2 regions of the uncultured Gilvimarinus sp. genome follow, and region 1 is predicted to be linked to the other one. Evidence: predicted binding sites of a transcription regulator. Region 1 holds the regulator's gene; the other holds the start of a gene.
The links. The regulator FliA, encoded in region 1, starts transcription of late flagellar genes. The targets are predictions, from matches to a motif close to TAAAGTTATNNNNNNNNCGGCCGATANCC.
Positions count from the first base shown of each region.

Region 1 (15,184 bases):
GCTGTTAGAAGAACAGCTTAGCCGTCTTGGGGCGCCCCCCTCTGGCCCCAACAGTGGTCAAGTGGCGAGTTTAATCCGCCGCTTTGAACGTATGGGTTTTGCGCCCAATGTCTGCGAGCCACTGTTAAAGCAACCGTTTAAAAGCCGAGTGTTGGCAAAAGCTTGGCCCGAGGCCATGGCGCGAATGGCGAAAGCGGTACCTGTAATCGATCAGGATTTTACGGCGAGCGGCGGCGTGTTTGCGCTGGTTGGCCCCACTGGTGCAGGTAAAACGACCACTATCGCCAAACTTGCCGCACGTTACGTGCTTGAGCACGGTGCCGACAAGGTAGCATTGGTAACGACGGATACCTATCGCCTGGCGGGGCACGATCAACTGCGCTCGCTGGCAGCGATTTTACAGGTGCCTGTCAGAGTGGTTGATGACAATAATTCACTGTCGAGCGTGCTGCGATCGTTGCGTCGCTGCGATCTGGTACTGATCGATACCCCTGGGCTGCGCCACGGCGCACCGGAGTTAAAACAACAGATGGCGCAATTGGCTGGTATTGCCAAAATTCAAAGTTTATTAGTGCTGCCGGCCAACAGCCAGGCGCAGATGCTGCAAGCCTCTCGTCACGCGTACAGTGCGGCCGGCTTGAGTGGTTGTATTCTGACTAAGTTGGACGAGACTGCCAGCTTGGGCGAGGCGATGAGCTGCGCCATTGGGTCAAACCTGCCAATCGCCTATACTACCAATGGGCAGGACATTCCCGCCGATATCGCGCCGGCGCGAGGCCATCAATTGGTAGCGACAGCGGTACAGTTGGCGCAACTCAGTCAACACAGCGCGCAAGCGCGCGGCTAACGGCGCGTGGCGCAGGGCGATCGGTGGTGCCGATAAGCCTCAGCAGACAACGAGTGCGTGTTATGCGCGCAATTAGTACATAAAGAGACCAATAACATGAGCCAAAGTCGCCCAGTTCAAGTAATCGCGGTGAGTGGTGGTAAAGGCGGTGTCGGAAAAAGCAATATCTCGGTAAACCTTAGTATCGCGTTAGCACAGATGCGGCGCCGGGTAGTGCTAATGGATGCCGACTTGGGCCTGGCGAACGTCGATGTACTTTTAGGTATTACCCCCAATTTCACACTGGCGGATGTCCTCGCAGGTACCCACAGCCTTCAAGAGGTGCTGGTTACCGGCCCCAGCGGCGTCAAAATTGTACCGGCGGCCTCTGGCGTGCAGCGTATGGCACATTTAAGCGAGGCAGAGCACGCCGGCTTAATTACCGCGTTTAGCGAGCTGAGCAACCAAATTGATGTGCTAGTTATCGATACGGCGGCGGGCATCTCTGACTCGGTGGTGAGCTTTGCGCGGGCGGCCAATGAGGTTTTAGTGGTCGTGTGTGATGAGCCATCGTCAATCACCGATGCTTACGCCTTAATCAAACTGCTTAACAAAGAGTACGATGTACAGCGTTTTCGAGTGGTGGCCAATATGACTCGTACCGCCGCTGAGGGGCAGCAGCTGTTTAATAAACTAAGCGGTGTCTGTGAACGCTTTTTAGATGTTGCGCTACAGTATGTAGGGCAGGTGCCGTTTGACGAGTCTGTACGCAAGGCCGTGCAGCGTCAGCAGGCGGTACTGGAATACGCGCCTCACTCAAAAGTGGCGCAAGCCATGCGGGTGCTGGCCGAGCGGGTCGATAACTGGCCGTTACCCGCTGGGCCAAGTGGGCGATTAGAGTTTTTTGTCGAGCGGTTGTTGCAGGTAACAGCCCCGGAGTATTGATCCATGAACGCGGCAAACGGGTTATCTATGTACACGGAGACAAAAGAGCAGAGCACTGAGATTCGGATAGAGGATTACGCCGATCTCGTCAAGCGAATCGCCTATCATATGATGGCGAGAATGCCTGCCAGTGTACAGCTTGATGATTTGGTTCAGGCTGGCATGATTGGACTACTGGAGGCCTCGCAAAAATACGATGGTAGCAAAGGCGCAAGCTTTGAGACTTACGCGGGTATTCGTATTCGCGGCGCAATCGTCGATGAGATGCGCCGCGGCGACTGGGCTCCACGCTCAGTTCACCGCAACAGCCGCCGGGTAGCCGAGGCGATTAGCCGGGTAGAGGGGCGCGAAGGGCGCGACGCCGAAGATGCCGAAGTGGCCGCCGAACTCGAGATCGAGCTCGATGAGTACCACAGTATTCTCAATGACACCAACGCCAGCCGCTTATTTAGCTACGAAGAGACGTTTGATGACGACGCGAGCGCGGTCGATATCGCCACAACCAGTGAATTTGCCAATCCCCAAGAAACTTTTACCTCATCCAGCCTAAAGCAATCGCTCGCGCAGGCGATAACCCTATTGCCGGAGCGAGAAAAGATGGTGCTGGCCCTGTATTATGATCAGGAGCTGAACCTTAAAGAGATTGGTCAAATTTTAGGCGTTAGTGAGTCTCGGGTTAGCCAGATACACTCTCAGGCGGCTGCGCGACTGCGAGCAAGGTTGTCAGATTGGGGTAGAACTGATTGACCAATGGAGAAATTCCCAGTAATTTCTCGGCTCGCTGGCAATTAGCGTTACCGTTTGTTGTAAGAGCATCGGTGCACTGCCGGTGATACCATCGAATATTGAGTTAAATACACTCCCGGGCGGGTAGACGGAGGACGCATTGGATAAAAACATGAAGATTCTCATTGTCGATGACTTTTCGACAATGCGACGGATCATTAAAAACCTGTTGCGCGATTTAGGTTTCGCCAATACCCACGAGGCAGATGACGGTGTTACCGCACTGCCAATGCTAAAAGGTGGTGGGTTTGATTTTTTGATTACCGACTGGAATATGCCGGGCATGAGCGGTATTGAACTGCTGCGCGCTGTGCGTGGCGATGAAAAACTCGGCTCTTTACCGGTGCTTATGGTAACCGCCGAGGCCAAGCGCGATCAGATCGTTGAGGCCGCTCAAGCGGGTGTGAATGGCTATGTGGTGAAACCTTTTACGGCTGCGGCCTTGAAAGAAAAGATCGAAAAAATCTTCGAACGTGTCGGTTAAACTCCGCTCGTTACGTTGTAAACAATAAGGCACAGCGATGACTTCTGATATACAAGAAAAGGACAATGAATTTTTTGTCAAAGAGATCAAAGAAAGTGCCGGCCTGTTGGTTGAAAAATTACAAGGCAATGACTTTGACGAGGCTTCACGGCTAATTGAGTCCATTACAGAGTCTCGCAATAAACATTTGTATCAGTCCGTCGGTCGTTTGACGCGCGGTTTGCATAACGCCATCGTAAACTTTAACGTTGAAGGCGACCTTGATGGCGAGCCCCCCTCGATTGAAACCTCCGAAATCCGCGATGCCTCCGATCGATTGAAGTACGTAATTGAGCTGACGCAAAAGGCGGCCGACAAAACCATGGACATGGTAGAAGAGGCCGCTCCTATTGCCATGAACCTTGGGCAAGAGGCGAAGTCGCTGCGTACCGAGTGGGTTCGTCTAAAAGACGGTGACATGAGCGCTGAGGAGTTTCGCTCGCTCTATTCGCGGATGGATGATTTTCTTGGTCAGATGGATTCCGGCACTGAGTTGTTGGGACGTAACCTGCAAGAAATTATTTTGGAACAGGGCTTTCAGGATTTAACCGGCCAGGTGCTAAAGCGCGTAATGGCATTAATATCTGAGGTCGAGCAAGACTTGGTAAGTCTGGTGCGAATTGCGGGCCAGGTAGAAGAGATTACAGGTTTGCAAGTGGATGCCGATAACGAGGGTAGAGCGCGAGTTACTGATCGTGCTAACGGTGAAGGTCCACAGATAGATACCAGTAAAAACGATGTGGTTTCCAGTCAAGATGATGTGGATGACTTGCTTTCCAGTCTCGGCTTTTGAGGGTTTCGTAAATGGGGTTTAGTGAAGACGAAGAAATTCTCCAGGACTTTTTAGTAGAGGCGGGAGAAATACTTGAAAACCTCTCTGAACAATTGGTTCAGCTCGAGCGTCAGCCCGATGACGCCGACCTTCTTAATGCTATTTTTCGCGGCTTTCATACGGTAAAAGGTGGCGCTGGCTTTTTACAGCTAACCGAAATGGTTGAGTGCTGTCACGTTACTGAAAACCTATTTGATATTTTAAGAAACGGTAAGCGCACCGTGACCCCCGAGCTGATGGACGTGGTGCTTGAGGCGCTTGACGTTATTAACCAGCAGTTCGATCACGTCTCGCAAGGTCAGCCGCTAAACGCGCCGGCCCCAGAGTTGATTGCTACCTTAGAACGACTGGTGGCCTGTGAAGATCTGCGCGAGCCAGCTCCGGCAACCGCAGAGCCAGAACCCCCTGCCGTAAGCGCCCCCAGTAAAATTCGCGCCAGCAATGATATTACCGACGACGAGTTTGAAACCTTGTTGGATGCCTTAAGTGGAGATTCAGCGGGCGCGGCGGCTGGCGATAGTGGTGAAAGTACGACCCAAACGTCTTCCTCGGCAAGCGACGATATGAGTGAAGATGAGTTTGACGCGCTGCTGGATCAATTACACGGTAAAGGGCAGGGCCCAGGCGTTGCCGCCCCGGCACCGACGAGTGCAACCTCAAACGATAACAATATCAGCGACGACGAGTTTGAGGCGTTGCTTGACGAGCTGCACGGCAAAGGCAAAGCGCCCACGGTTGCGGCCTCAGCCACCGAATCGGCCGCATCTCACTCTGGCGCCACAGCCGCTGGTGATGAAATTTCAGATGATGAGTTTGAAGATCTACTCGATCAGCTGCACGGCAAAGGCAAAGCGCCTAGCGTTGCTGGCGCCAGTTCAGCGCAATCGTCCGCGGCGGCGCCTGCCGAGGTGGGCGCAAGTGATAAGCCCGAGCAAGCGCCCCCTGAACAACCGCCAGTAGCCAAGGCAGCGCCTGCGGCAAAGCCCGCTGGGGCCGGCGCAGCGGTCAAACCGCAAGCCGCGCCGGCGTTACAAGCGCAAGACGCTAACGCCAAAAGCGCAGCCCAAGGTGAAACGACGGTGCGGGTGGATACGCAGCGGCTGGATGAAATTATGAATATGGTGGGCGAGCTAGTGCTCGTTCGCAATCGCCTTGTTCGTCTTGGTGACAGCGCCCAGAATGAACCGTTAAGTAAAGCCGTTGCCAACTTGGATGTGGTGACGGCCGACCTACAGTCATCGGTGATGAAAACCCGGATGCAACCCATTAAGAAAGTGTTTGGGCGGTTTCCTCGGGTGGTGCGTGACTTAGCCCGCAGCCTGAAAAAAGATATTACCTTAGAAATGGTGGGTGAAGAGACCGACCTAGATAAGAATTTAGTAGAAGCATTGGCCGACCCGCTGGTTCACTTGGTGCGTAACTCGGTCGATCACGGCATTGAGTTGCCCGAGGTGCGCGAAGCGAATGGCAAGCCCCGTCAAGGCCGTGTGGTGTTGGCCGCCGAGCAAGAGGGCGATCATATATTGCTGTCGATTACCGACGATGGCGGCGGGATGGACCCGGATAAGCTGCGCCAAATTGCCGTCAACAAAGGGCTATTTGACGAAGATGCCGTGCAAAGGCTGACGGACGCGGAGGCGTTTGATTTAATTTTTGCGCCGGGTTTCTCAACTAAAGTAGAGATCTCGGACGTGTCTGGTCGCGGTGTCGGCATGGACGTGGTAAAGACTAAAATCAACCAGCTGAATGGCTCAATCGAAATTCAATCGACGATGGGCAAGGGCACTCGCATCAATATTAAGGTGCCGTTAACGCTCGCCATTATGCCGACCTTGATGATCATGCTGGAGAACCAAACCTTCGCCTTACCCTTGGTCAGTGTGAATGAAATTTTTCACATGAACTTGCGAAAATCCCATGTGGTCGACGGTCAAGAGTGCGTTGCCGTGCGCGATCAAGCGATCCCTATTTTTTACCTTAAGAACTGGTTGGTTCGTGGCGCCAGGGTTGATGCGCGCTCAATGGACGAAGGTCATGTCGTTATTGTGACTGTTGGCACCCGCCGCGTCGGCTTTGTCGTCGATCAGCTTATTGGCCAGGAAGAAGTCGTGATCAAACCTTTGGGGCAAATGCTGCAAGGGACGCCTGGGATGGCCGGTGCCACTATTACCGGCGACGGCACGATTGCGCTTATACTTGATGTGCCAAGCTTACTTGCGCATTACTCAAACTCGTAACGGCTGACCTAAAAAGCCAGCCTTACTCGCGTTTTTTGAGCGCCTAATTTAATGGAGTAACAGCATGCCCGTACGGGTGTTAATTGTAGACGACTCGCAGTTCTTTCAATCTCGTCTCAAAGACATTATTAGTCAGCACCCCCGGCTTGAAGTGGTTGGTGTCGCAAGCAATGGCCAGCAGGGCGTTGAGTTGGCGCGCTCACTAAAACCAGATGTCATCACCATGGACTTTGAGATGCCGGTGATGGATGGCGTTACCGCTGTGCGAACCATTATGGCCGAACGGCCACTTCCTATTTTAATGTTTTCGTCGCTTACCTACGAGGGTGCGCGTATTACCTTGGACGCACTAGCGGCCGGGGCTGTGGATTTTATACCCAAGGACTTTGCCGAGGTATCGCGCAATTCGGTTGTTTTAAAACAAAAGTTGCACGAGCGTTTACTTACTCTGGCCGGCGGCGCAGCGAGTGGTGCTCCCGCAAGTAGCGCGCGTAGGCCCTCCGAGCCGGCAAAGCCGCAAGATATTGATTTTACCCGTCAGCCGACACCGGCTGAACTGAAGCCCCGGCCACGTAAAAGTTATGCAAAACCCAGTTTAGTCGTTATCGGCGCTTCTACCGGTGGTCCGGTAGCGCTGACCGAAGTGTTGTCTAGCTTACCGGCAAACTTTAGCGTTCCTGTGTTGTTGGTGCAGCACATGCCCGAGAACTTTACCAGAGCGTTTGCCGAGCGCCTCAATAAGCAGTGTGCTTTGGAGGTTCGCGAAGCCGTCGATGGCGATCTTATTAAGCCCGGGTTGGCGCTGTTGGCCCCCGGCGGAAAACAAATGATGATTGACCGGCGCGGCGTGGTGAAAATTTTACCCGACGACGAGCGAGTTAATTACAAACCGAGTCTCGACATTACTTTCGGTGCCGCCGCTAATGCCTACTCAGATCGGGTGTTGGGTGTGGTGTTAACCGGTATGGGCTCCGATGGTTGTAAAGGCGCCGGCCTGCTAAAGCAGCGCGGCGCACAAATTTGGGCGCAAGATAAAGACAGCTGTGTGATTTACGGTATGCCCATGGCGGTTGCCCGTGAAAACTTAACCGATCGTGTGTTGAGTTTAAAAGATATTGGCCCGGCGTTGGCTGCCGAGGTGCGCTGATGGATATCTTAAGCATACTCGGGGTACTCATTGGGTTTGCGGCGATTATTGGCGGTAATTTTATCGAGGGTGGTACTTTATCGTCGCTGGCAAATTTTCCGGCAGCGTTTATAGTGCTTGGCGGTACCGCCGGCGCCGCGATGTTGCAAACCCCTAAAGCCTGTTTAGTGCGCTCTTTGCGGATGATCCGCTGGGTGTTTCGACCGCCGCATTTTGATTATCAAAAGGGTATCGAAAAAATTACCGCTTGGTCGGTCACCGCCCGTAAAGAGGGCCTGCTGGGACTCGAGAAACTTGCCGATGAAGAAACCGATCCGGTTGCGCAAAAAGCGTTAACCTTACTGGTCGATGGTAATGAACCAGATACTATCCGGCGCGTCATGGAAGGGGATTTAATTCTCTCTGAGCAAAACCATTTAGACGCCGTTAAATTTTACGAGAGTATGGGTGGCTATGCGCCAACGATCGGCATTCTCGGTGCGGTTATGGGGTTGATACATGTTATGCGCAATTTGGCCGACCCCGAACAGCTTGGCCCCGGTATTGCGGTCGCGTTTGTGGCCACAATTTACGGTGTGGCATTAGCCAACTTATTTTTACTCCCTATCGCCAATAAGTTGCGTATGTGCGTCGATCGCGAAATACGCTACGGCGAAATGTTTATCGAAGGAGTTCTCGGCATCGCCAACGGTGAAAACCCGCGAGCGATAGAGGTGCGGTTAAGTGGTTATGTCGATTAATAGGTTGTGTTATGCCTAGGCGTCGATCTCGGGAATTGAGCGTTAATCACGAGCGCTGGCTGGTGAGTTATGCGGATTTTATTACGCTTTTATTTGCCTTTTTTGTGGTGATGTACTCGATCTCGCAAGTTAATGAAAGCAAATATCGAGTCTTGTCCTCGACCCTGACCGACGCTTTTGATTCGCGGTCACACGCGAAGCGAGCAGATGGCAAGTTCGAGGGCGAAGCCCTGGTACCACCAATACCTTCGAGCCCTGTTGGCGATCACAAGGGCAACCTTGATTTGCTTGAACAAGCGTTTAAAGCGGAATTCGCCGGCTTGATTGACGATCAGCTGATGCAGGTGTCGAGTAACGAGATGTGGCTGCAAGTAGAGCTGCGGGACAGTATTTTATTTTCATCCGGTAGCGCCGAGGTAAGTGATACCGCCCGCGAGATTTTTACCCGGGTCGCTGAAATTATTGCCGATGTCGATAATCCGGTTCAGATCGAAGGTTTTACCGATAATGTACCGATTCAAACCAGCCGCTACCCAAGCAACTGGGAGTTGTCCTCGGCGCGAGCGGCGGCGATTGTTAAGTGGCTTATTGATGCCGGTGTCGGGCCGAGTCGGTTAGCGGCAGTGGGTTATGGTAAGTATCAGCCAGTGGCCTCTAATGATAGCGCCGATGGTCGGGCACAAAACCGACGGGTGGCGATTATGATTGCCCGCGATCACCGAGTGCGCCCCCAAGCGGCGGCGCCCGAAGCGTCGGCTGGAGCGCAAACTACGGCGACTCGTTCCAGCGCCGGCAGTGCCGATATTAAACCGGTAGAACTGAACGACGGCGAGCTACTTTACAGTAGCGACCCAGACTTACCCCGGACGAACGGTACGCCTTAATCTGATCTAACCCAGGGCGAGGCACGATACTTGCTCAAGGTTTGCTAATCAGAGCCGATTAACACTAGATTGACGCTATCGCTGTACTTGAGAGGATTTTGTGAAAATCTGGACCGTAGCAAACCAGAAAGGTGGTGTGGGTAAAACGACTACCAGTGTCGCGCTTGGCGGTTTAGCCGCCGAGCACGGGCGCGTATTGCTATTGGACCTCGACCCTCACGGTTCCTTGACCAGCTATTTCCGTCAAGATCCCGACACCCTGACCCGCAGTGCGTATACGTTATTTTCGGATCGTCAGCGTTTAAGTGAGCCCCAAGGCGGTGGCCGACGTTTTGTAAAATCCCTGATTTGCGCGACCGACTACCCCAACCTTGAGGTTTTACCGGCGGCAACAGGTTTGGCAACCCTCGAGCGGCGATCCCTCGGGCCCGATGGTTTGGGGTTGGTCGTTAAACGAGCGCTGGCCTTGCTGGCTGACGATTACGACTTAGTGATTATCGATACGCCGCCACTGTTGGGCGTTTTAATGGTCAACGCACTCGCCGCGTGTGACGAGTTGCTTATTCCAGTGCAAACCGAGTTTCTCGCTCTTAAAGGCTTAGAGCGTATGGTTAATACGTTAAATATGATGGCAAAATCCAGCCGCCAAGGGCTTAATTACACCATAGTGCCGGCACTGTTTGATCGCAGAACCCAGGCGTCGGTAAGCACCATGCGGACGATTCGTTACGATTACCCCGAGCGCACGTGGCCGGGTAAGATCCCCGTGGATACCAAGTTTCGCGATGCCAGCAAAGCCGGGGTACCGCCGAGCTTGTACGAGCCGCAAAGTCGCGGGGTCGAGGCGTATCGCTCGCTCTATAAGTGGTTGCGTCAGCGCGAGGTCACGCACTCGACACAAGCAGCAGGCAGCGTAACCGCTGCAAAAGCGCCGGCAAGCAGAGGTGTACTATGACCGCGGGTGGCAATGATTTGTTACAGGGCTACATTGATGAGTTGCTGCGTGACGCGCCTGCACCAGCCCCCGGCTCAGAGGTAAAGCCTCAAGCCGTTACAGAGGAGTTGCGTTCACCCCCGACACCAGTCGCGCCGCTGTTGGATGACGACGACCGCCGCGAGCAATTACAACAGCTGCTGTACAGCGCGCGCGCCTCGGTAACGCAGCATATGACGCCAGAGCCTGACGCCGCGCCTGCACCAACCGCTTTAAAAGAAACGCCCGCGCCAATCGCTACGCCGGATGTAGCGCCTTTGCCCCGCGCCACGCCCACCGCCGAGGTGGCCGTCAGTGAAACACCGGCGGCAGAACCCCAGGCGGTATTGGATGAAGCGCTGCAGTGGCATAAAAACGGTCGTCCGGGCTGGGCTCAGGAGCCCTTTGAGGTACTCTTATTTACGGTCAGTGGTCTAACCTTGGCCGTGCCGCTTATCGCACTGGGGCAAATTCAACCGCTGACCGATGAGCTTACGCCGCTATTTGGCCAGGCTGATTGGTTTATGGGGCTACAGCCCACCAGCTCGGGCAAAGTACGCACGGTGAATACCGCAAAATTTGTCATGCCTGAACGCTACGATCCAAGTTTTGTTGAATCCGCCCAGTATGTGGTGTCCATTAACGGTGTGCCGTGGGGACTAGCGGTGGATCGGGTAGAGCAACCTATGCGGCTCGCCCCGGACGACGTAAAGTGGCGTAGCTCACGCTCCAAGCGGCCCTGGCTGGCCGGAACCGTTAAAGAGCATATGTGCGCACTGATCGATATACCGATGATGGGCAAACTTTTGACCGACGCCGATCGCAATAGCCGTAAATAGACGGTTTTGCCCGTCTGGCTTCGCCAGAGTGTAGTAAACTTGGGTTAAGGGCGGGTTATCGCCTAGACTGAAGAAATTGGCAGCGCGGCCGATAGCGTCATAGTAAAGACTACTGTTAATAGGTAAAGGGTTTAACCGGTGCCGCTTAAGCGGGGCCACATTGAACAAGCGCCTAATATTCTTGTGCGAGGAGCAACCATGGCGAACAATGCCAATCAACAAAAAAACTCAGACGATGCGGTATTGCAATGGGTCACCTTTCGCCTAGACGGTGAAACCTATGGCATTAACGTTATGCAGGTTCAAGAGGTGCTGCGCTACTCAGAGATCGCCCCCGTGCCTGGCGCCCCCGCTTACGTTTTGGGGATTATTAACTTGCGCGGCAATGTGGTGACGGTGATTGATACCCGCCACCGGTTTGCCTTGCCCGCCGGTGAGGTGACGGACAATACGCGCATCGTGATTATCGAGACCGACAGCCACGTTATTGGTATCTTGGTAGACAGTGTTGCCGAGGTGGTTTACTTGCGCGAGTCCGAGATCGAGATGGCCCCCAACGTTGGCAATGAAGAGAGCGCTAAGTTTATTCAGGGTGTTTGTCACAAAAACGATGAACTGCTGATTTTGATTGAGCTGAATAAGCTGCTCACCAATGAAGAGTGGGCCGAACTCGACGATATTTAAGGCAGTGCTGGGGTAGGGATGTAAAACTATGGGTGCGTTTGCCGGTGTCGCAACTGAGACCTTAATAGCCGCTGCTGTTGTTTTTGGCGTGGCGGTGTTCGCACTTTTATTGGCTTTTACGGCTTTGGTTAAAATAAAGCGTGCACAGCAACAAAGCCAGCAGGCTCTGCAAAAGTTTGAACGCGAGTTGGCGCTACTGCAAAGTGGTGCCGTGGGTATGGGGCAGCGAATTCTGGCTATGGAATCGCAGAAAAACACCCAGATCGACACCTCAAGTGGCGACACTCGCCTTAAGCCTTACTCCGAGGCAACACACTTGTTATCGTTGGGCGTGGATCGTGACGAGGTCGCTAATCGCTGCGGCTTGTCACGCGCCGAGGCATCATTGCTGGATGCCTTGCGCAGCAAACCGCAGTAAATAATTCGTCACGCCGGCTTTACTTTCCTATCGTATTTTCTTTTGGCAGGCATTACCGCGATAAACACAAACAGAGGTGCTATCGCGATAACCTTGCGGGGCAACGCTACTGAGCGTTAAAACATTGCCCGGTTATATCGCGGCTGTCCTTTCCCATCAAATACAAATAGAGCGGCATATGATCCTCGGGGGTTTTAAGCTCGTTAGGGTTTTCGGCCGGGTAGGCAACGGCGCGCATGGCGGTGCGGGTGGCGCCTGGGTTGATGCTATTAGCGCGAATACCGGTTACCCCTTCGAGCTCGTCGGCCAGCGTTTGCATAATGTTTTCTTGTGCCGCTTTACTGGCGGCGTAAGCGCCCCAGTAGGCACGACCTTGGCGGCCAACGCTGGAGCCGGTAAAGACAATGGCAGCGTGCTCGGGTTTTTCTAATAGTGGCAACAGGGCTTGGGTCATCATGAACGGGGCGTTGACGTTTACCTGCATTAAGCGCTTCCAGGTGTCGGCGGCATAGTCGCGGATGGTGGTCCGGTCGCCCAGCTCTGAGGCGTTGTGCAATATACCGTCGAGCTGGCCAAATTCTTCATTTAGCGTGTCGCACATATCGCGGTAATCTTTTTCCGTGGCGCCTTCAAGGTTCATCGGGTAAATAGCGGGCTGCTTGTGACCGGCGACCTCGATAGCGTCGTAGACTTGTTCTAGCTTGCTCATGGTGCGGCCCAGTAAGATCACGGTGGCGCCATGGGCGGCAAACGTCATTGCCGCTGTGCGGCCAATGCCATCGCCGGCACCGGTCACCAAAATAATTTTATCGGCTAATAAATCGGATGATGGTTGGTAGCCATCTGGCAGGGTATTTATGTTGGGATGGTTCATGCAGGTTGCTCAGCTGTTTGTCGCGCTTGAATCAATCGCGCAATTAATGGCGCTAACTCAAGGCTGTGATTGACGAGGTAATCGGCTTGCCAGTTTTTGGGGTCGTCGCCTTCATCGATATAGCCATAGCCGCAGCCGATGGTGATAGCGCCGGCGCGCCGGCCGCAGTCGATGTCGCGAATATGATCACCGAGATAAATAATTTGACTGGGCTCGCACTCAAAGTGGCGCGCTGCAAATAATAGCGATTCAGGGTCGGGCTTGCGATGGGTGATGTTGTCGGGGCAAATCACGACCTCGGGCGCCGGTTTTAAGGCGAGCTTATCGAGTAGTGCCTGGGTGTATAGCTCGGGCTTGTTGGTGGCGATGCCCCAGCCTAAACCGCAGCGCTTAATATCGTGTAGCAGCTCAATAATACCGCTAAACGGCTGGGTATAAACCGCGATATGTTGCATGTACAGCTCTAGCAAGCGGCTGCGTAGTGGCGCAAACTCAGGGTCGCTCTCGGTGACATTAAAACCTAGCTCTATCAGTGCACGCGCGCCGTTAGAGACGGTGCGACGAATGGCTTCATCAGTAAGCTCGGGGAGTTGATGCTCGCGGCGCAGCTGGTTGAGCACAACGATAAAATCGCCGGCGGTGTCCAGCAGTGTGCCGTCAAGATCAAAAACGACGGCACGGATTGGCAGAGGATTGGGGCTCACGGTATCTCCTGATTTCAATATTAGGCAGTCTCGGGGGCTTTACGAGTGCGGGCAATGTAGTTGACATCGACGTCGTGGGGCGCCAGTGAAAACTGTTTGCTGAGCGGGTTGTAGCGAATGCCCGCGATATCTTCAAGCTGTAACCCCGCGCGCCGGGCATAGCTGGCAAGCTCAGAGGGGCGAATAAATTTTTTGTAATCGTGGGTGCCTTTGGGCAGTAAACCCAATACATATTCGGCCCCAACCACGGCTAAACCCCACGCTTTAGGCGTGCGGTTAATGGTCGAAAAGTAAACCGTACCACCGGGTTTTACCAACGCCGCGCAAGCGGAAATCACCGAAGCGGGGTCGGGGACATGCTCCAGCATTTCCAGGCAGGTGACAATGTCGTAGTGGCCTGGTTGCTGGGCCGCGAGCTGCTCGGCAGTGCTGTGCAGGTAATCCACCTGCAGGCCGCTTTGCTTAGCGTGCTCGCGGGCGACCCTCAGCGGTGCTTCGCCCATGTCGATACCGGTAACGCGCGCGCCGCGTTGGGCTAGCGCTTCGGCCAAAATACCACCGCCACAACCAACGTCTAATAGCTCGCGCTCGGCGACCGGAGAGTGTTGGTCGATATAGTTGGCGCGCAGCGGGTTCATGCCGTGTAGAGGCTGAAATTCCCCCTCTAAGTCCCACCATTTGTCGGCTAATTGCTCAAATTTGGCGATTTCAGCCGCATCGGTATTTGGCGTGGCTTGGGGCTGCTCGGTATTGTCATGGGATTGAGTCATAAATTACTCCGGTCTCAGCTGGACGGATTTTGTTGCGCGATTTTTTGCGCCCAGTGACGAGCTTTAATGGCGATGTCTCGCTCGTTGAGTGTTTGCAGGTGACCCGACAGCATCAGTGCCTTGCCCGCCACCCACAGGTGCGACGCCTTTACGGCGCGATTGTTATAAACCAGCGTTGCCGCCACATCATAGATGGGCTGGGCGCACAGATCGTCCAACTCAAAAGCGACGATATCGGCGGCCTTGCCGGGCTCCAGCGAGCCGGTAATGTCGTCGATACCCATAGCCTGCGCGCCTTTTAGGGTTGCCATAGTGAGTGCTTGATGGGCGTCTAGCGCTGCGGCATCACCGGCGACTGCTTTGGCGAGCAGGGCGGCGGTGTGCAGCTCGCCTAACATAGATAAATCATTGTTGCTGGCGGCGCCGTCGGTGCCCAGAGCGACATTAACCCCGGCGGCGGTGAGCTTGGCCACCGGCGCAAAACCGCTGGCGAGCTTAAGGTTTGATTCTGGGCAGTGAATAACATGGCTGCCGGTGCTGCTGAGCGTGGCAATATCGCTGTCGTCAACTTGGGTCATATGCACGCACTGAGCAAGAGGCGATAGTACACCCAGCTCGCGCAAGCGCTCTAGGGGGCGCTTGCCGTGCTGCTCAATAGAGGTGGCGACTTCTTGCGCGGTTTCGTGCACATGGATGTGAATAGGCGCCTGTAGTTCGTGTGCCAGCACGGCAATACGCTTGAGTGGCTCATCGCTCACAGTGTAAGGGGCGTGGGGGCCAAAAGCGATGCGAATCAAGTCGTCGGCGCGGTAGTCGTCGTGCAGTGCGAGACCTTTGTTGATGTAGTCATCTGGGTCATCGCCCCAATTGGTGGCAAAGTCCAATACGGGAAACGCGATCTGCGCGCGCATGTGGGCGCGGCGGGTCACTTGGGCGGTTTGTTCGGGGTAAAAGTACATGTCGGCAAAGCAGCTTGTGCCAGACTTGATCATCTCGGCGAGT
Region 1 is NZ_CAXAUC010000001.1:727,345-742,528, reverse strand. Features, by position in the region: gene flhF (flagellar biosynthesis protein FlhF) at 1-847, shown strand, start outside; gene AACY82_RS03195 (MinD/ParA family protein) at 944-1,771, shown strand; gene AACY82_RS03190 (RNA polymerase sigma factor FliA) at 1,775-2,518, shown strand; gene cheY (chemotaxis response regulator CheY) at 2,658-3,041, shown strand; gene AACY82_RS03180 (protein phosphatase CheZ) at 3,079-3,873, shown strand; gene AACY82_RS03175 (chemotaxis protein CheA) at 3,885-6,149, shown strand; gene AACY82_RS03170 (chemotaxis response regulator protein-glutamate methylesterase) at 6,214-7,296, shown strand; gene AACY82_RS03165 (flagellar motor protein) at 7,296-8,036, shown strand; gene motD (flagellar motor protein MotD) at 8,048-8,920, shown strand; gene AACY82_RS03155 (ParA family protein) at 9,021-9,875, shown strand; gene AACY82_RS03150 (chemotaxis protein CheW) at 9,872-10,732, shown strand; gene AACY82_RS03145 (chemotaxis protein CheW) at 10,931-11,416, shown strand; gene AACY82_RS03140 (DUF2802 domain-containing protein) at 11,445-11,834, shown strand; gene AACY82_RS03135 (YciK family oxidoreductase) at 11,941-12,708, opposite strand; gene AACY82_RS03130 (HAD-IA family hydrolase) at 12,705-13,412, opposite strand; gene ubiG (bifunctional 2-polyprenyl-6-hydroxyphenol methylase/3-demethylubiquinol 3-O-methyltransferase UbiG) at 13,433-14,182, opposite strand; gene AACY82_RS03120 (TRZ/ATZ family hydrolase) at 14,197-15,184, opposite strand, start outside.

Region 2 (15,184 bases), on a different contig from region 1:
CCCAGACCAAGCGGTCGTCTGGGGTCTGATAAATATAGTGCAGTGCAATGGTCAGCTCGACCACGCCGAGCCCCGCGCCAAAGTGGCCGCCGGTTTGGCCCACGCTGTAGAGTAAAAACGCCCGCAACTCTTCGGCCACGGTGGCGAGCTGCTTTTCTTTTAGCTCGCGCAGATCCGCCGGCGACTCGATGGTGTCGAGCAGCGGGGTATCGGGGCGCTGTGTCGGAATCTCATTAAGCATGGACGTTATTTATCGTTTGCGGAAACCCGCCATTGTAGGTAGTTAACGACACACTGGCTAGTGCATCGTTAATGACGTCGCTCGACCACGTATTGGGCAATGCGCTGCAGCGGTTCAGTATCGCCCGCTAGCTCTGTCAGTGCCGCCAGCGCCTCTTGGTAAAGCTCTTGGGCCCGGGCCCGCGCGGCCGTTAAGCCCAACAGTGAAACATATGTGGGCTTATTGCGGGCGATATCGGCGCCTTGCTGTTTGCCGAGGGTGGCGGTGTCGGCGGTCACGTCCAGGATGTCATCGTGTACCTGAAAAGCCAGCCCCAGCGAGCGGCTGTAACGCGCCAAAGCCTTAAGCTGTTGGCTGTCTGCACTGCCAATCAGCGCGCCCATGGCGACGCTGGCATCGATTAATGCCCCGGTTTTGCAGCGGTGCATATGCTCTAATTGGGTGATGTCCAGCTCGGTATCGACGGCGGCCAAATCAATCGCCTGCCCGACCACCATGCCGTGCATGCCAGCGGCGCGGCTTAAGTGGCGAATAAGCTGAATCCGGGTGCCATCGGCCAAGGCGGGCGAGTCGGCCAGCAACTCAAACGCCAGGCTTTGCAGGGCGTCGCCGGCCAATATGGCCAGTGCCTCGTCAAAGGCAAGGTGGCAGGTGGGACGGCCGCGGCGCAGGGCGTCGTCGTCCATGGCGGGCAGGTCGTCGTGAATTAGGCTGTAAGCGTGTATCGATTCGACCGCACAGGCTGCGGTCTCCAACGCCGGGTGCTCTGTGGTGCCGGCAATCGCGCGATAACTGGCAAACAGTAGCAGCGGGCGAATACGCTTGCCGCCGCCGGCTAAGCTGTAGCGCATGGCCTCGGCCAGCTGGCTGGCGGGGGTATCGGGTATGACCTGATTCAGCGCGGTATCGATGCGCGCCCGAAAAGCGCTGGCGTATTCGGTAAAATCAGTCATTAAGCCTTGCCGTGCTCTTGCGCATCAAAGTCGGTTAGGGTCGGCTCGCCATTTTGCTCAATCAACATCTGCACTTGTTGCTCGGCCTGCTGCAAGCGTGTTTGACAGTCGCGGGTGAGCTTAATGCCTTGCTCAAACGCGGCTAGTGACTGCTCAAGTGTTAGCTCGCCGGTTTCCATTTGCGCGACAATTGACTCAAGCTCAGAAAGTGACGTTTCTAGGTCGAGGCTTTTTTTCTTGGCGGGCATAGGGCAACCTGTTTCTGCAAGGTGTTGAATTTTGGGGTTATGTTACAGCGCTGCCGGCCGATAGCTAAAAGAGTAATCGCCGCTGCTGCTCATTGTTGGCCGGCATTATACCGTTTGCGGGCGGCTAGGTGGCAGTCTCTAGCGCGCTTTTTCGGTGATCGGGTTATTATTGTGATTACAATAGGTTTATTGGCGGTGGGCTCGGCGACGGTAACCGCTGACTAGGGCTGCGTGGGCCGGGCAAAACTGAGGAGAGGGGTGTGGATTTAGCAACGCTGATTGGGCTGATTGGGGCGGTGGGCCTGATTATTGTCTCGATGTTTATGTCGGGTGAGATCGGCATGTTCGTCAATGGCCCGTCTTTGGTTATTGTGCTGGGGGGCAGTATCTTTGCGGTTATGGCCAAGTTTGGGCTGGGTCACTTTCTCAGCGCCTTTAAAGTGGCCGGCAAGAGTTTCGTTAATAAGAATGATGACCCTCTCGATTTGATTGATGAAGTCGTCGATTTGGCCGATGCTGCGCGCAAGGGCGGATTGTTGTCGCTGGAGGGAAAAGACGTCAGCAATAACTTTTTGCAAAAAGGTATTCAGCTGCTGGTCGACGGTCACGACCCGGATGTCGTGCGGGTCATGCTCTCTAAAGATCGCTCGCTGGCCGAGCGGCGCCACAATAACGGCTCGGCCATATTTGCCGCGCTAGGTGATGTGGCCCCTGCCATGGGGATGATCGGTACGCTGATCGGGCTGGTGGCGATGCTGGCCAATATGGATGACCCTAAAGCGATTGGCCCGGCGATGGCCGTAGCGCTACTGACCACCTTGTACGGTGCCATGTTGGCCAATGCCGTGTGCTTGCCCATTGCCGATAAGCTCCGCTTGCGCGCCGCAGAAGAGCACATGATTAAAAGCATGATCATCGATGGTTTGCTGGCGATTCAGGCGGGGCAAAACCCCAGGGTAATCGACAGCATGTTGCGCACCTACTTGCCCGAGCGCAAACGCGACGTCGTCGATGCGGCGGATAGTTAACCCCTATGAATACCGAAGACGAAGATAGCGGCTGCGACTGCAAGCCCGGCTTGCCGGCATGGATGGCAACCTTTGCCGATTTGATGGCATTGCTGATGTGCTTTTTTGTGCTGCTTTTGTCGTTCTCGGAAATGGATGCTATGAAGTTTAAACGCTTGGCGGGCTCGCTGGCGCAGGCGTTTGGGGTTCAGTCTGAAATATCCGTCAATGAGGTGCCAAAAGGCACCAGTATTATTGCCCAAGAATTTAGCCCGGGGCGGCCCGACCCCACACCCATTAATGAGATCAAGCAGCACACTGAGGACATCACCCAGATGAGCCTAGAGGTGCGCGACTCGCAAGAGTACGACATCGAGCGCGGCGAACCCGATATGGACGACAGCGCCCGCGAGCGGCTCGAGCAAATTATGCAAGAGCTGGTAGCGCAAACCCGCGCCGATGCGGCAGAGTTGGCCGATAAGCTGAAAGAGCGTATTGCCAACGGCGAGCTTGAAATTGAAACTCGCGGCCGGCAGATTATTATCCGTATTCGCGAGAAAGGCTCGTTCGAATCGGGCACGGCGACTTTGGCGCCGGATTACTATGATGTGATTGATGAGATTCGCGCGGTCTTGATGCTTAAGCCCGGACGCATTGAGGTGCAGGGGCATACCGACAATGTGCCTATTCGCTCTGAGCGGTTCCGCTCTAACTGGGACTTATCCGCCATGCGCGCGGCCTCTGTTGCCTCGCAGTTGCTGCGTGGCAATTACCTTAACCCGCGTCGCTTTGAGGTGTCGGGCTTTGCCGACACCCGGCCACTGGTGGTTAATGATAGCAGTGCCAACCGGGCGCGTAATCGCCGGGTGGAGATTGTCATCCGGCAGGGCTTGGGTGAAGACCTTAACCCTGAAGATATGCAATTGCTAAAAGAGCAGGGCGACGACATTAGCCGTAAGCTGGATGTGGCGCCACAATATCTGTTTGATTTAGAGCCGGAAGAGGTCTTTTAGACGGTTTTTGTACGATATCTCTTACAGGAAACTGTGACAAAGGCGACTATATCGGTCGATTAAAGGGGCGCATAATAGCTAACTGGACAGGAGCATAAGGATTATGGCTGTTCAAAGGGAACAATACGGAATGTCGCACGGATTGTGACGTAACAGGGAATACCCACACAGGGATTGTGAGGCAAGGAATAGACGGATCTCGCCGACATTGAGCCCAAGGCTGGTCTCCATCCTGTAAAACCCGCAGCAGGCCCCCTTGTTGCGGGTTTTCTTCATTTTGGCTTAGCCGTTATCCGCGCACACCTCGGGTCACTCTAGTGCGCCATCATTACCTGCGGCCTTTTGCTACATGCCTTCCAATAGTGGGCGCTTTGGATTTTACTCACCTAAACAACACTTTGGCTTGTCACATGTATGGCCGGGCGTACGAAAAGACGGGTAAAGCCGTGATGAATCGCCTGGGCGCTGTGTTTTAATGGTGCTTGTGAATTCCCCTTTGTTGCTTGGCCGCAAGTAACGCTCCGTGTATAGGCTGTTGTTTGAATACGAACTCTCCCACTCTGGATAAAATTGCCTCGCCTTGGTTGGTGCTGGTAACCGTTTGCCTGGGCGCTTTTGTGGCGCCTTTGGGTATGGCCTCGGTGAATGTGGCTATACCGGCATTGGCTGAAGATTTAGCCGCCAACGCCGTGTTGGTGAGTTGGATTCCCACTGTGGTGCTTATCAGCAATATTATGTTTATGTTGCCCGCCGGCAAGTGCGCCGACTTGTGGGGCCGCAAACGATTATTCTTTTTGGGTGTGTGCGTTAATGCCGGCACCAGTGCGGTGGCATTTTTTGCGCAGTCCATAGAGGTGGTATTGCTGTTGCGGTTTATTCAGGGCATCGGCTCGGCGATGATGTTTGCCACTAGCATGGCGTTGCTGATCTCGGTGTTTCCCGCCGATAAGCGCGGTCTGCCACTGGGGTTGAATGCCGCGTGTATTTACCTGGGTTTAACCTTGGCTCCCGCGCTTGGCGGCTGGGTGACCGAGGCACTGGGTTGGCGCTACGTATTTTTGCTGCCTTTGCCTATTGCGACGGTGGTACTGGGGATCTTGATGCGCGTGCCGGGAGAGTGGCACAGCCACACCAAAGATCGGTTTGATTGGCGCGGTGCGGTGTTGTTTGCCGCGGTGGCGGTGTGCTTGGCGGTGGGTTTGGCCGGGCTGCCGGACATTGAGAATGCGGCGCTGGTGGTGATTGCGTTAGTGTTGCTTGCTGTATTTGTGCGCATGCAGGCGCGCGCCAAAGCGCCGCTAATTCGGGTGCAGATGTTTCGCGAGTCTAAGCTGTTTTCTATGTCTCTGGCGACTGCGTCGCTGATGTACGCCAGCAGTTATCCGCTGGGGTTTATGCTCAGCCTATATTTGCAGTATGTGCGCGGCTACAGCGCCGGCGATGCCGGACAGATTCTGTTGGTGCAAGCGCTCACCATGGCCTTTGTGGCACCCATCGCCGGGCGCTTGTCGGATTTTTTTCCGGCCCGTTGGTTGGCCAGCGCTGGTTGCGCTTGTACTTTGGCGGGCTTTGCGCTGCTGAGTACTTTAGACAGTACCACCGAGCGTTTGGATATTATGTTGGCGTTGCTGTTGGTGGGCTTTGGTTTTGGTTTTTTCTCCAGTCCCAATAACCATGTGGTCATGCACTCGGCGCAGGCCCACGAGGTGGGGGTGGCAGCCGCCACTTTGAATTTAGCGCGGGTGATGGGTAATTTGGTGGGAATGAGTTTGGTGAATTTGTTTGTGCATTGGCACTTGGGCGATAGCGCCATGAGTCGCGCGATTGCCGAGCCATTACTGCTGACGTTTCATCAAGCGATAAACCTTGCTATGGGATTTTTGCTGCTGGCGACGGTGTTGTCACTGTTGCGGGGACGTGCTCATGCCGCCGCTACGTCGGTATGAAAACCGTTAAACGTAGCGACGGTGCGGCACAATAATGCGCAAAGCTTAAGCCGGTTAAGCGTTACCGATCAGCGTATCGTAAAGAATCCGCGTCGCCTGATCGGCCACCGTTTGTGATACCCCTACATGAAAGCAAATTTGCGACGGGCTTTGGTCGATCAGGTCGATTGGAATAAACGCCTCGCCCAGTGCGCTTAGCGCTTCAATAATAGGGTAAGAGTTGCGGTTAAGGCCCAAGCCGACCGGCGTAATAACCGACAAATTGTAGACCACGCGCATGTTGTCGGGTTTCAGGCGTTTTTCGATCACCCGGCGCAAATCGTTGATGCTGCCCAGTAAATCGTCTTTGCTGACCAACACCGCAATATCGTCCTTATCGGTGGGGTAGTGGTAGGTGTTGATGCCGAAGTCGTGAAAAATTTGCAGCAGCGATGCGGTAAAGCCCACCTCTTCGCCCAGCATATCTTTTTCGATATGAATGTACGACATGTTGTCGAGTCGGGCAATTCCCACCACGCCTTCTTCTGGTACGCGCTCGTTTAATATAAGCGTGCCCGGATCGTCTGGCGAGTTAGTATTGCGAATGTTAATCGGGATTTTACGGTCGCGACATTTGAGCATCGCATCGAGGTGAAAAACGTTAAAGCCTTTGCTGGACAGTAGGCGGATTTCTTTAAACGTTAGCCGTGGAATGGCGCGAGCCTCGGTGATAATGCGCGGGTCGGCCTCGTACACGCCGTTGACGTCAGTCCAGTTCTCGTAGGTGTCGGCATCTAAAGCGTAGGCAATTTCGCCGCCGGTTAAATCCGAACCGCCGCGCGAGAACACCGCAATGTTGCCGTCTTCGGTTACACCGTAAAACCCAGGTATCACCGAGATGCCGTCGTACTCGGTTAATACTTGGACATTCTCGTAGGCTTGATCGAGCGTTTTCGCGGCAAGGTAGTTATCGCTTACCACAAAGCCGATATTCTCGGGCAGTTGCGCGCACGCTTTTAAACCACTTTTGTCAAAATAAGCGGCGATAATGCGGGCGTTGTAGTGCTCGCCACGAGAGGCGAGAAAAGCCACACGTTTGTCGCCGCCCAAGTCGGTGTCAAGGTCTTTACTGAGTGAGGCAAGAATCTCTTTGCTGTCGACTTTTAAGTCGCGCATGATGGCGGTAAATTTATCGATCACCGCTTGGCGGCTATCGTCGGCCGATATATCTTGGCGCTGGTTGTAAAAGTGAATGCCTTTGGTGGCAATGTTGATCAAATGATCGGTCACTTTCTCTTCGTTTTTGTGGCTTCGTCCGGGGCCAGACACCACAATAACGCGCCGTTTTTTGTCGCTTTCAACAATGTTTTTGATCTTGGCTATTTGCTTGGCGTCGGCAACTGAACTGCCACCAAACTTGCTGATAATAATATCTGACATGGCATCCTTCTGTTTTTGGTGGGCGGCGCAAGTGCGCCGCTTTTGCAAAAAGATTGCTGCGGGACTAATGTCCCGCGCAATTACTGACCGGTCATCATTTTATTGCGGCGCTCCGATAAAACTTTGAGCGAGTCGCGAATAATGCCGATACCTTCATGCAGTAAATTTTCATCAATCAGTAGCGATGGCAGGAACTTTAACACCTGATCGTCGGCGCCTGCGGTTTCGATGACTAGGCCGCGCTCAAACGCCTCGGCAGAGACTTCGTTAGCGACGCCACTGGGTAACTCCAGCGCGTAAATCATGCCTAGTCCGCGCACCTTAGGTTCAAACTCGGGGAAGTCAGCGGCGATTTTTTCTAGCTCAGTTTTGAGTATGTCGCTTTTGTACTCGACCGCATTGGCCAAGTCGTCGTTATCCCAAAAGCTTAGCGCCTCGGTTGCGGCCACAAACGCGAGGTTGTTGCCACGGAAGGTGCCGGTGTGTTCGCCCGGTTGCCACTGGTCCAGCTCAGGGCGCATTAGTAGCAGCGCCATAGGCAAACCGCCCCCGATGGATTTAGACAAAGTCACCATGTCGGGGTGAATGCCGGCGCGCTCAAAGCTAAAGAATGTGCCGGTGCGGCCATTGCCCACTTGAATGTCATCAATGATCAGCAAAATATCAAATTCGCGACACACATCTTGCAGCCCTTTGAGCCACTCAATGCTGGCGACATTTACCCCGCCTTCGCCCTGCACGGTTTCGACGATAATGGCGGCGGGCAAGTCGATGCCGCTGCTGCCGTCGGAGAGAAACTTACGCAAGTAATCGATGGTGTCTACATCTTGACCCAAAAAGCCATCGAACGGCATAAACGCGGTATTGGCGCGTGAGCCGTAAGATTCATCTTTATAAAAATAATTACCAGTGGCCGCGAGCGCCCCCATGGTAAGGCCGTGGTAGCCGTTGGTAAATGCAATGATATTAGAGCGCTGTTTTACCATGCGCGCTAATTTTAACGCGGTCTCTACAGCGTTGGTGCCGGTGGGGCCGGTAAATTGAACTTTGTACTGCAAGTTGCGCGGGGCCAAAATGGTGTCGCGAAACTTTTGCAAAAAAGCGCGCTTAGCGATGGTGGCTTTATCCAAACCGTGCACGATGCCGTTGTGCTTTAAGTACTCGATCAGCGCTTCGGTAATCATCGGGTGGTTGTGGCCGTAATTTAGAACCCCCGCGCCGGCAAAGAAATCGATGTAGCGGGTGCCGCTCTCGTCAAACAGCTCGGAGCCCTGCGCCACGTCAAATACGGTGGGAAACGAGCGTACATAACCGCGTACTTCAGATTCCATCTCTTCAAAAATTCTCATAGATTGCTCCTGGCGCTGTGGTCAATAAGGGTTGTCGTGCTTGTCTGTTGCCAAATACAGGTTGCGTCTAACGAGTATCTGGTTGTCGCTGTAAAGCGCTTGTATAAAAACGCTGTGCCACGGTAAAAACTTATTCGTGGCAAAGCTGTTTTGATGGTTCACAGGCTAGTGCTTGTGACAGTGCTGAGTAATACGGATAACCAATGGGTATCAGATTACAGTAAGAATGGCAGCCGATAATCATGGGTGACAGCCTGCACCAGCGTGAACGTGATAATAATAGCGCATCTTTACGTTACTATTGGGGCTAACGCGCACATTTTAAGAGGCGCCGTTAGCCTTCACCACCCAATTAGAACCCGATGATAACAAGCGAGCCGCAGAAAAACTAATCGGCACCCCATTGGTGTGTTGCCGATTGGGCGCGGATGAGCGGCTTTGCTCGTGTCGCGCTACCCTGAAAGACGGCGGTTCAAATCCGATGGGTGCCGTATAATATGGGTTTGAAATAGGCAAAAGAGAGCCGCTGGGTTCTATCTGGAGTGGCATGAGTCGACCGTATCAGGTGTTGGCAGCACCGTGTGAGTTTATGTTTGAAGAAAAGCGCAGCACCTTTACCGCGGTGTTAAGCCCAGCACAAGAGCGTGAAGTGGCTCTGGCGCAGCTAGAGACGCTGCGGCGCGAGCGGCCGGGGGCCAGCCATTATTGCTGGGCGTATATTCTGGGCGCGGCGGCCCAGCCAAAAAGTATGGCCTTTAGTGATGATGGCGAGCCTGGCGGCACGGCGGGCAAGCCCATGCTGAACGTACTGGAGCACCGCGAGGCCGGCAACTGTATGGCGGTGGTGGTGCGTACCTTTGGCGGCACCAAGTTGGGTGCCGGTGGCTTGGTTCGCGCCTATGGCGCGGCGGTCTCTGGTGCATTGGATGTTGCCCGCTGGAGTGTGGTGACGCCCTCTATCGGTATCTCTATCGCTGTGGGTTTTGCCCTGGAAGAGCGGGTGCGCCACTGTTTAGAGCAGCACCAGATTACTGTTGTTGCCGCCGATTACACCACCGAGGTGACGCTTACGGCGAACGTGCCAGAGTCGGCCGTAAGCACGATAACCGAAGAGCTTAGAGAATTAACCTCTGGGGCGGCGCGAATTCGGCCCGCTGACTAGAATTCGGCCCGCTGACTAAATGTTAGGTAAATCGCGTAAAAAGCGGTACATTTGACATATTGTCGTCATATACACAAAGCACATTGTAAGAGGCGACTGCGGCGGAGATAGACGCCCTTAGTTGGTGGTTAAAAAGCTGATCCAAGGCTGTTAACCCGCGTTTTTCATCGCATGCCCGCCAAGGCGCGGCGATGAGCCGTACACTGACTGGGATGATTGGCGGCGCAGGTATTTGTGCTCGGAACTGCGAGCCGCTGAATACGCATTTTGAACACTCTGCTAGCCACACGAGAGGGTTTTGCCTTACAGGAGGGGTCGATGGACGCGCGGATTCTGAGGCTTAATATTGCCGGCCAGCCCATTGAGTGGCTGCACTGGCAGGATGCGGTTTGCTTATACGCCCGCGACTTAGTGGTCTGGAGTCTCGGAGGCTCGGTTCGCCGAGTGCTTGGTGGTTACGCTCGCGGTAGCGGGTTGCGCTCAGAGATACAGTTACCCGCTATTATTGCCTGTGGTGGCAGCCGAGTTGCGCGCTACCGCCATACCCCTCCGCTAACCAACCGGGCGCTGTTTGCCCGCGACGATTACCTCTGCCTTTACTGTGGTAAAGAGTTTCCCAGCACTGCGCTATCGCGCGATCATATTCACCCGGTCAGTCGCGGTGGTCGCGATATTTGGAAAAACGTGGTCACGGCGTGTAAGCGTTGTAATCAGCGCAAAGGCAGCCATCTGTTGGCGGATACCGACATGGAATTACTCGCTCTACCTTTTTGCCCCAACAATGCCGAGTATCTTGCGCTTATCAACACCGATCGCATTCGCGGCGATCAAATGGAGTTTCTGCGCCCGCAGTTTTCTTCGCGCCGCAATTGGCACTGATGCGCGCACGCGCTAGAATCCCCTCTACGTATACATTTTTGCTGTGGCGCTCTATATACGCGACAGTCGCTGTGAGGTGGTTATGGCTCGTTTATCTCGTCGTCATTGTTTGCAATGGGCTGGTGCTTTGGCCGGCAGCTCTGCTTTGGGGGTGCGTGCCGATGAGTTAACGGCAGCGGCTCCTTATCATTTCGATATTTCCTTGGCGCAGTGGTCACTGAATAAAGCGTTGTTTGATAAATCCCTTAGTACTCTGGACTTTCCCGCTGTTGCCCGCACCAGCTTTGATATTGGGGCGGTGGAATACGTTAATCAGTTTTTTATGGATAAAGCCCGCGACGGGGCTTTTATCCGCGATTTAAAACAGCGGGCGGCCGACCACAACGTTAAAAGCTTATTGATAATGGTGGATGGCGAAGGCGATTTGTCCACCGTGGATGAAAAGCGCCGTAAACAATCGGTTAATAATCATCATAAGTGGGTCGAAATGGCGGCCGAGCTGGGCTGTCACAGTATTCGCGTTAATTTGCACGGCAGTGGCGGCGCCGAGGACTGGCACCGGGCGTCGGTGGCAAGCTTGACTGAGTTGGCGGCGTTTTCAGGGCCCATGGGGGTTAAAATATTAGTGGAGAACCACGGTGGCTACTCCTCTCACGGCGCTAAGCTGGCGGCTGTGTTAAAAGACGCCGATAGCCCTTTTTGCGGCTCTATGCCCGACTTTGGTAATTTTTGTTATCAGCGCGAGTCGGGCGACTTGTGGGATTCGCCCTGCATTAAGCAATACAACCTTTATCAAGGTGTTGCCGAGCTAATGCCCTACGCCGGAGCGGTCAGTGCAAAAACCTTTCGCTTTGATGACGAAGGTAACGAGCCAAATATTGATTATCTGCGTATTTTTGAGCTTATTAAGGCCGCCGGCTACACCGGCTATGTTGGCATTGAATATGAGGGCAATGAGTTGCCCGCGGCCGAAGGTATTCGCGCAACCAAAGCTTTGCTGGAGCGTGTGCGCGGGCAGCTGAGTTAAGCGGCGCCGTTAATTTTAGCGTCTGTACCAGCTTACTCTTGCGGCGGTTGTAATAGCGGCCAATCGGTCACCGCCGGATTAAAAAATCCGCACTCGCGGTAAGCGCGCCGAATAACGCCCCGTTGGCGCAATTGCGCCAATCCGCGCTCAAGCGCTTGGTAGTAGGTTTCTCCTAGCGGGTGCTGTCGACTCACAAGCCAATGGCGCGATCCTTTTAATGCCACCTTAATATTGGGTATTGGCAGCAGTGTGGCCTCTTCGTTGTAGAGCGCCATTCGCGCGCCGGTTTGAAACGGTGCCAGAGTGATATCCCCGCGTTGCGCGTGCAACATACGCACAATAGAAACCCAAGTGTTGGTTAAATAAATATTGTGAAACCCCAGCGCATCCAGAGTGATCTGATCGACCTTCCAATCGGGGCTAGTAACGGCGACAAGGCGTCTTAGTGTCTGCTGGCTGGCGTTAAGCGCTCTGTGATTTTGCTGTGAGGTGTAGAGCCCGACAATAAACTCACCATCTTCTATGGCGGCGGCGCTGATATACAGCTTGTTTTGTAAGTCTGCCGCGTCGGCTCTCCAGGCCAAAGCCCCTGTGCCGATAAGTTCGCCGTTGGCCACTTGGTGCAGGGTGCGGCGATAGGTTTGTTCACGCACTATGCTCAAAGGCGGGTTAAACCCTCCAAGCTTAAGAGCTTGCTGTAACAATACCAACTCAATCACGTCGCGGCGGGCACCCGGCCCACCGTAGTAATCGATGGCGCTAACCTCTCGGCCTGCGACAAAGCGCTGGTAATCGTCGATAACATCCTTGGTAACAGTCACCTTCACCGAGGTGTCGGCGGCCATCAAACGTGGTGCGGCGCCGCTCAGTAGCGCGAAAAAAATAACTAAGATAAAACGGCGCACGAATGTTTGAGGCACAGTTGTGACCTACAAAAGAGCTGTCAGAGTCTTTTAAGCATAGCAGCTACTGCGGGGGTATTGGCGCGCTTATCAGCTATAAATCACCTGGCCACGATAAACCCGCACCGGCCGTTTGGTGTCCGGCTCGGGTGCTTTTGCCGCCTGTGGGGGTGTCTCTTCTAAGCTCACCTGACCGCGATATACCTTGGTTTGTACGTGGGGAGATGGCGTCGTATTCGGTTGCTCAAGCTGCGCCGGCCAGGGGCCGCCGGCAAGTTGCATCAGCTCTTTAATTAACGCGCGGGTAATCGTGTCACGGCAGTGAGGGTAGTGCTGCAAAAGCTCAGAGAGTAAATCGGGGTTTGCCAGCTTAACACTGGGTTTTAGGCTTGATGGCAGACGGCGGCGCACTTCCATGACAAGGTCAATCATAGGTTTACTGTACTGCATAGGTTTGAACCTTCAGGCCGGTGAGAGCAATCATTCGAGAGCTGGGCAAAGCTATTAAGCAAAATATTCGCCAACTGGTTAACAGCACTAAATTTGGGGCTATACTCGAGCTGTGTGCGTACTTTAAGCGCGCGCTGGCGTGCACCGTGTCTATTCTGGTGCAGGCTGGCGTTATCTGACGCAAACAATACTTAACTTGAATGCCGGTTTTGCTGGCTTATACTCCAAAATCCTTGTATTCCTCAAGACCATAATGATAACTGTGAGCCCTATGCCTAAAACTCAGAAAGTAACCCGTTACGCCACCCTGTTTCGTTTAACCGCGCTCGCCGCCGCTATTGCTTTGGCTGGCTGCTCCCAAGACGAGTCTGCCGTTGCGCCTGGCGCTGTGGATGTAGACCTACCGGCAAAAGATGCCTCAGTGCAAGAGCGTACTGGCCAGCCGGTTAAAGCCATTGCCATGACCGATGCCGAGATGGCCGCCCGGGCCAAGCGTATTAGCGCGCAGGTGAGCCTTGATTTAGCCGACGGCGTGGATATGCACTTGTGGGCGTCGGAAGACCTAATGGCCGACCCGGTTGCCTTGAGCATGGATAACAAAGGCCGGGCCTGGGTGGCCATCACCCGGCGCAGTAATAATTCTGAGTTTGATATTCGCCCTTACCCGCATTGGTTGACGGACTCCATCGCTATGGAGACCAATGAAGATCGCCGCGAGTTTTTGCACAAAACCTTTGCCGCCGATAAAAACCTGACCGAAAAAGACGTGCCCGACCGCAACGAAGACGGCGTTCACGATTGGCAGGACTTGGCGGTGGTTAAAGAGCAAGTGCTGCAGGTGAGCGACACCACCGGCGATGGCCGCGCCGATCGTGCGCAAACGTTTTTAGAAGATTTTAATACCGAGATCACCGATGTGCTCGGTGGTATTTACTACGATAACCACACCGACGATTTATTTTTAGCGGTAGCACCTAATGCCTGGCGGGTAAAAGACACCGATAACGATGGCGTCGTCGATGAGAAGCTTGCCATCTCGGATGGTTTTGGCGTTCACGTCGGCTTTAGTGGGCACGGCATGTCCGGTATTACCAAGGGCCCCGATGGCCGCATTTATTACGGTATTGGCGATATTGGCTCACACATTACCGACGTCGATGGTAATGAGTACCCGTACCCCAACCAGGGGGTAGTGGTGCGCAGCGATCCGGATGGCAGCAACTTTGAGGTGTTTGCTCACGGGGTACGCAACACCCATGAATTTACCTTTGATAAGTACGGTAACCTGATTAGCGTTGATAACGACGGCGACCACCCCGGCGAGTCTGAGCGGGTGGTTTATCTGGTTGACGGTTCGGATTCTGGCTGGCGCATCAACTGGCAGTTTGGTAAATACACCGATCCGAAAAACAACACCTATAAAGTCTGGATGGACGAAGAGTTTTACAAGCCGCGCTTTGCGGGGCAAGCCGCTCACATATTGCCGCCTATTGCCGCTTACCACGCGGGCCCCACCGGCATGCTTTACAACCCCGGCACCGCGCTGAGCGAGCGTTGGGTCGATCACTTTTTTATTGTGCAATACACCGGCTCGGCGCCGCGCTCGGGTATTAACGCTTTTACCCTCGAGCCCGATGGCGCCGGTTTTGAGTTGGCGACTGACGAATCTGTGATGCGCGGCGTACAAAGCACTGGTCTGGATGTTGGCCCAGAGGGTGCGCTTTACACCAGTGACTGGATCGAAGGCTGGGGCCGCAACGGTAAGGGCCGGATTTGGAAACTGGATACCCCTGAAACCAAGGGCTCTGAGGCTCGCACCGATACCGCTAAATGGCTTACTTCTGACTTTAGCCAGCTTGAGCTAGCAACCCTTACTAAGCTGCTGGGCCACGCCGATATGCGGGTGCGCTCTAATGCGCAATTTGAGCTGGTGGATCGCAACCAGCGGGCGACACTGACGGCCGCGCTCGACAGTGATGAGCAGCTTGCCCGCATTCATGCTATTTGGGGCTTGGGGCAGATCGCACGCGAGAGCGTTGATGCCGCCGAGCCGCTGCTTGCGTTGCTGGACGATGCCGACCCGGAAATTCGCGCGCAAGCGGCCAAAGTTATCGGCGATGCGGCTTATCAACCCGCCCTGCAGGCGTTGCTTGCCAATTTGCAGCACGACAATGCCCGCGTCCGCTTTTTTGCCGCGCAAGCGTTGGGGCGGCTAGGCAATAGTGATGCCACGGCACCGATCGTCGCCATGCTTAAAGCAAACAATGATAAAGACGTGTATTTACGCCAAGGCGGCGCTATTGCTTTGGCTCGCATTGGCGATGTCGAGGCATTGGCAGCCCTCGCGGATGACCCATCCGAGGCCGTGCGCGTTGCGGCGGTAGTGGCATTGCGCCAACTTAAAAGCCCGGCGCTGGCCGACTTTTTAAATGATGACAGCCAATTTGTGGTGACCAACGCGGCGCGTGCCATTAACGATGATTTATTTGTCGACGACGCCTTGCCGGCATTGGCAAAACTTTTGGGCACGACTAAGTTTAGCAACGAGCCATTGCTGCGCCGGGTGATTAACGCCAACGCGTTTGTCG
Region 2 is NZ_CAXAUC010000016.1:13,015-28,198, reverse strand. Features, by position in the region: gene dxs (1-deoxy-D-xylulose-5-phosphate synthase) at 1-241, opposite strand, end outside; gene AACY82_RS16360 (farnesyl diphosphate synthase) at 310-1,194, opposite strand; gene AACY82_RS16355 (exodeoxyribonuclease VII small subunit) at 1,194-1,442, opposite strand; gene pomA (flagellar motor protein PomA) at 1,703-2,470, shown strand; gene AACY82_RS16345 (flagellar motor protein MotB) at 2,476-3,462, shown strand; gene AACY82_RS16340 (MFS transporter) at 4,002-5,408, shown strand; gene AACY82_RS16335 (aspartate kinase) at 5,463-6,827, opposite strand; gene ectB (diaminobutyrate--2-oxoglutarate transaminase) at 6,908-8,176, opposite strand; gene AACY82_RS16325 (YigZ family protein) at 8,724-9,338, shown strand; gene AACY82_RS16320 (HNH endonuclease) at 9,657-10,217, shown strand; gene AACY82_RS16315 (sugar phosphate isomerase/epimerase family protein) at 10,300-11,244, shown strand; gene AACY82_RS16310 (hypothetical protein) at 11,277-12,164, opposite strand; gene AACY82_RS16305 (hypothetical protein) at 12,237-12,596, opposite strand; gene AACY82_RS16300 (HEAT repeat domain-containing protein) at 12,868-15,184, shown strand, end outside.
Region 2: pomA (flagellar motor protein PomA) is a predicted target of FliA. The motif match lies at 1,480-1,508, and genes of this name have one in related genera.